Regions from separate parts of the Arthrobacter tecti genome, predicted to be linked through region 1. Evidence: predicted binding sites of a transcription regulator. Region 1 holds the regulator's gene; the other holds the start of a gene.
The links. The regulator LexA, encoded in region 1, represses DNA repair genes until DNA is damaged. The targets are predictions, from matches to a motif close to TCGAACANNTGTTCGA.

Region 1 (2,392 bases):
CGGGTAACGGTTCAGCCCGCCAACCGTCTGTTCCACGGCCAGAACTATTGCTTGCCGAACGTCTTCGGGAACGCCGTGGGTGTTTTCGTTGACGTTCAGCAGTATGGGCACGTCCAGTTGCGGCGCGCCATAGGGCTGCAATCCGCGGAGGTTCTCTCGAAGCGGCAGACGGTTGAGGCGTTCAAGCTGATCGGTCACCAACAGAGTTTAAGGGAGCTACGTCGCCGGAATGGAATCCGCCGGAAGCGGCGGCCGTGATGTTACGTGGCACGCATGGCGACTACGGCGTGCCGACAGGGACGTGCAGCGCCTGGCCCGCCTGGACGGTTGAAGTGGTCAGCGCATTCAATTCGGCAATTTCGGACACGACTTCACGGGGATCCCGGTCCGGCGCGTACTCAGCAGCAAGGCCCCATAACGTCTGGCCAGGCGCGACATCAACCTGAACCGTTTCGGTAACGCCACCCGCACTCCCGGCAGCCTTCGCCTCGGAAGTAAGTGATGCCGCAAGGATCATGGCGGCTGCCGCGACCAGAGCTAGCGGCACGGCCACGAGGAGCAACCAGCCTCGACGTGTCAGGTGAAGCCGCGGAACGCCGGCATTCAGGCGTTCCATGGTGTGTCCGGCCGAGCCCGACCCTTCAAGTTGTAGCGTTGACATAACGTCTGCCTTTCTACTGCTGAATATGAAGGACAGCTTCGATTCGAAGCTGTGTTCTATTCTTCCCGTTATATTTTTAGCATCTTTGGACTAATACTGTCGAGACTCGCTCGAACAAATGTTTGAAAAGACCTCCCATGTCCCCTAGCGTTGCTGGCAAGGGTGAATGGTCCGGCCGCTTCGAAAACCAGCTCATCACCCGCCACTGACAAAACTGGTGGGACGGTCGCAGAAGCACCTCCACCACAGCGAAGGGATGTACGTTTCGTGGGAGATCTCAGTGCGGCAGAGGAGACCACCGAGGCACCGGAGGCCGCGGTCAAGCGCGGACGCGGCCGTCCACGTGGACGTGCCACGCCCAAGGGCCTCACCCCACGTCAGAAAAAGATCCTGGAGACCATCCAGCGCAGCGTTGCCGCACACGGTTACCCGCCGTCGATGAGGGAAATCGGTGACACCGTCGGTCTTGCCAGCCTCTCCAGCGTCACGCACCAGCTGTCACAACTTGAACGGATGGGCTACATCCGGCGCGATCCGAAGCGTCCGCGGGCAATGGAAATTCTGCTTCCGCTCACGCTCGGTCAGGACTCACCGCGCCCACTGCCAAGTTCTCCGGAGCAGGGTGACGAACCGGTCAACGCGGCTGTTGACGCAGCAATGGTCCCCCTGGTCGGCCGCATCGCGGCAGGCGGACCGATTCTCGCTGACCAGGTGATCGAAGACGTCATGCCGCTCCCCCGTCAGTTGGTGGGTCACGGCGAACTGTTCATGCTTCGCGTTTCCGGAGATTCGATGATCGACGCCGCGATCTGCGACGGTGACTGGGTTGTGGTGCGGCGACAGAGTACCGCGGACAACGGCGACGTCGTCGCGGCCCTTCTTGACGATGAGGCAACGGTCAAAACGTTCCGCCAGCGCGACGGGCACACCTGGCTGCTCCCGCAGAACACCAATTACGAACCCATCCTGGGGGACCACGCCGCCATCATGGGCAAAGTCGTATCAGTGATGCGCGCGCTCTAACTGGTCAGCTTCGGCTATACGGGCTGTGCCGCGGCTAACCGCGAGAGCACAGCAAGCGCCGTCGCACGGTCGGTGGTGGGCCAGAACGGCGGAAGTGCCGCCCTCAGGAAGCCGCCATATCTGGCGCTTGCCAGACGTGAATCGAGGATTGCCACCATTCCTCGATCGTCGCCGGAACGGATGAGACGGCCCGCGCCCTGTGCAAGGCGGACTGCGGCGTGGGTTGCCGACACGCTCATGAAGCCGTTCCCGCCAGCCTGTGCAACCGCCCTGGTCCGCGCCGTCATCAAGGGGTCATCCGGGCGGGGGAAAGGTATGCGGTCAATAACCACCAGACGGCAGGACCTGCCCGGCACATCCACACCCTGCCAGAGGGACATGGTGCCGAAGAGACAGGTGTCCGGTTCATCCGAGAACTGGCTCACGAGGGATGCCATGGACGATTCCCCCTGGCACAGGATCTCTACATCAACTCTGGTGCGAAGTGCATCGGCTGCCTCCTCCGCTGCACGCCGGGATGAGAACAAGCCCAACGTTCCTCCACGGGAGGCCTGGATCAATGCCTCGAGTTCCGCCAGTTGCTCCTCTGAGGTGCCCCTGCCCGGTTTGGGAAGATCCTTGGCGACATAGAGAACGCCCTGCTTCGGGTAGTCGAAGGGGCTGCCCACATCAATGCCGGTCCAGCTCGGTGCGCCTTCGCCGGTGAGC
Region 2 (2,392 bases), on a different contig from region 1:
TGAGCCGCCGCTCCGGGTCACGACCGCTGATCTCATCCACCGCGATATCGACGTCGACGAACCGGTGCGCCGGGATTTCCTCGCTGACTGCCGGAAGGTCCTGAACGGGCGCTCCAAGATAATCGGAGAGGGCGTCCAGGAGGGACTCGCCTGCCGTTTTGAGCCGTGTGTGTTCGGATGCAAGATCTGCGAGGCGTTTGAAGTTGGAAAGGAAGATCCCCATCTGCTCATCCATGCCCGAAGCCTAGCAGTGAGCTACATCACCAGAGGTAGGACCGTGATCAACAGGAGGGGCACGCTCACCAGGGCGAGGAAAACGACGACGGCGACTCGCCCCTTCCGCGTCCCGATGTTGATCGTGAGCCCGTAACCCGTTCCTTCACGCTTCGAAACCCACAGGTGCGGATCGTCAGGGTTGTTGTAGAGGACGCCCGCGATCCACAACTTGTCCTCCGCCGCTTCTTCCTCGGTGGGTTCAATGCCATCCCGCGCCGCCAACGAATGTGCCCAGCGCGCTGCCACCGCATAACTCGCGAAGATGGCTGCCAGTGCGAAGACGGCAAACAATCCCGTCGGCCACACGGACGGGCCATCCGGGTTGTTCCACGCGCCGACACTCAGGACGCCCATCAGCAACGCAATCCCTACCGAGGCCAGGCCCAGCCCGGCAACAGTTCCCCGAATTATGCCTTCCCGGCGGTACTGCTCCCACGCCGAGGCGTCTTCGCGCGGCGGGACCATCACGGGTATCAACGCGGAGATGAAGGCGATCAGCACGATGACCCCCGCGCCGATGACCAAGGAGGAAAATACCGTGGCGAAGGCCTTTGCGCCCCAGTCGTCCGGCTGCCCGTTGATGCCCCAGTGCGTTGGAATGCGCTCAGGCAGCGAATCGTATAGTGACGCGCCGTACGCAAAGAAGCAGACAAGGATGAGCAGCGCCGCAGGAAAGGTCAGCCAGACCTTATAGCGACCCTTCTCCAAGCGAGACTGTGTAGCGATTCCCATGCAATAACCATATGTGCGGCTCCGGCTGCTCAGTGCACCGCCAGGTTGGTCACCCGCACCAGCCGCCATCCTTCCCAGCGCGGATCGCTGCAGATGTCGAACACGAGGATGGGGGAGGCCGGCCCCGTCTGTGCCCTGAACCGCCAATACTGCATGGTCATGATGCTGCCCTGGCCCATGATGCCGGCAGGGTCCGGCTCCCACCAGCTACGCGAGCTGGACCAGTGCAACGGCTCACCTAGCACCTGCCAGATACTGCCGCGCCAGCGCAGCGCCAGCGGCTCATCCCGGCCAGTGAAACGGATATCAGCCTCTTCATTGAGGGGCCGCGACCCCGGATCTACCTCGTCAACCTGATGCGCCGTCACTGTCCGCCACCTTCCGCTATGCCGGACTTAAAACTAGAACAGATCTTCGATTAATGGAAGTCGAAGACAGGCCAAAAAAGAACCCGGACCGGCGAGCGGGAATACTGCTGCCAATCCGGATTCCGGAAGTGTCGAAGAAGCGTCTAGCCTTGCTGCTCGCGACGGTTCAGTTCAAGGTTGACTTCTTCCAGCCGTGCCTCGGTTTCGGGCTCCGGAAAACCGGTCGCGTACTCGGCCTCCAGCTCGCGGTGCGCGCGGCTATTGAGCACTTCCAACTCGGTATCGTCAAGGACAGTCAGATCCTCCGGGAACGGGTCCTCCGGCGAAATCTTGTGGTTGGTTTCCATAGGTCACTTTCACGTTCAACGGGTTACTTCTCGAAGTGTAACCATGCTGAGGTTCTCTGTGCGAGGGGCATTGAACAAACAGAGGCTACTTCACCTCAATGAGTAGCTTTTTCTCCTCCACAAGCGGCAGCGACAGGGACTTGTAGCCGTGCTCCTCGAACAAAACAGTCACCACATCGCTCTCGTACCCCATCACCACACCCTCGCCCCAGTCTGGGTGCCGAACCAGGCCCTGCAGTGGGAACGGGCGGCGACCGGCGTCGTCGTCGTGCCCGGCGGAACGCCCCGAATCACAGTTATCGCATGCCCCGCACAGGTCCTCGCGCTCCTCACCGAAATAGCCGAGCAGGAACTTGCGGCGACAGCCCTTCTGCTCCGCGTACTGCCGTGCCATATCCACGCGCGAACGGTCCATCTCCTGGCGCCGCTTCCGGTGCTCGACGATGTCGGCAATCACCTTGTCCACGTCCATGGAGGACGCAACACGGTAGGATCCGCCGCGCTCGCGGACCGCGCCCACCTCGAGCAACTGGTTCAGCAGACCGGAGAGCTTCCGTTGCGACACCCCGGTGGCCTGCCGGATTCCGGCGGAGTCCAGCGGTTCATCCGCCGCGCGCAGTGTCGCGAACAGTGCGCGCAGCCCCTCATCATCGACACCCTTCGCTGCGA

Region 2: ACX80C_RS08960 (DUF6504 family protein) is a predicted target of LexA. The motif match lies at 1,411-1,426, and genes of this name have one in related genera.

What each region holds. Positions count from the first base shown of each region.
Region 1 covers NZ_JBTNCT010000004.1:35,148-37,539, forward strand. Annotated here, with positions in the region: gene ACX80C_RS06575 (histidinol-phosphate transaminase) at 1-198, opposite strand, end outside; gene ACX80C_RS06580 (LysM peptidoglycan-binding domain-containing protein) at 281-661, opposite strand; gene lexA (transcriptional repressor LexA) at 929-1,684, shown strand; gene ACX80C_RS06590 (ATP-dependent DNA helicase) at 1,699-2,392, opposite strand, start outside.
Region 2 covers NZ_JBTNCT010000006.1:6,819-9,210, reverse strand. Annotated here, with positions in the region: gene ACX80C_RS08970 (AAA family ATPase) at 1-235, opposite strand, end outside; gene ACX80C_RS08965 (DUF1648 domain-containing protein) at 256-1,008, opposite strand; gene ACX80C_RS08960 (DUF6504 family protein) at 1,038-1,376, opposite strand; gene ACX80C_RS08955 (hypothetical protein) at 1,520-1,723, opposite strand; gene ACX80C_RS08950 (RecQ family ATP-dependent DNA helicase) at 1,809-2,392, opposite strand, start outside.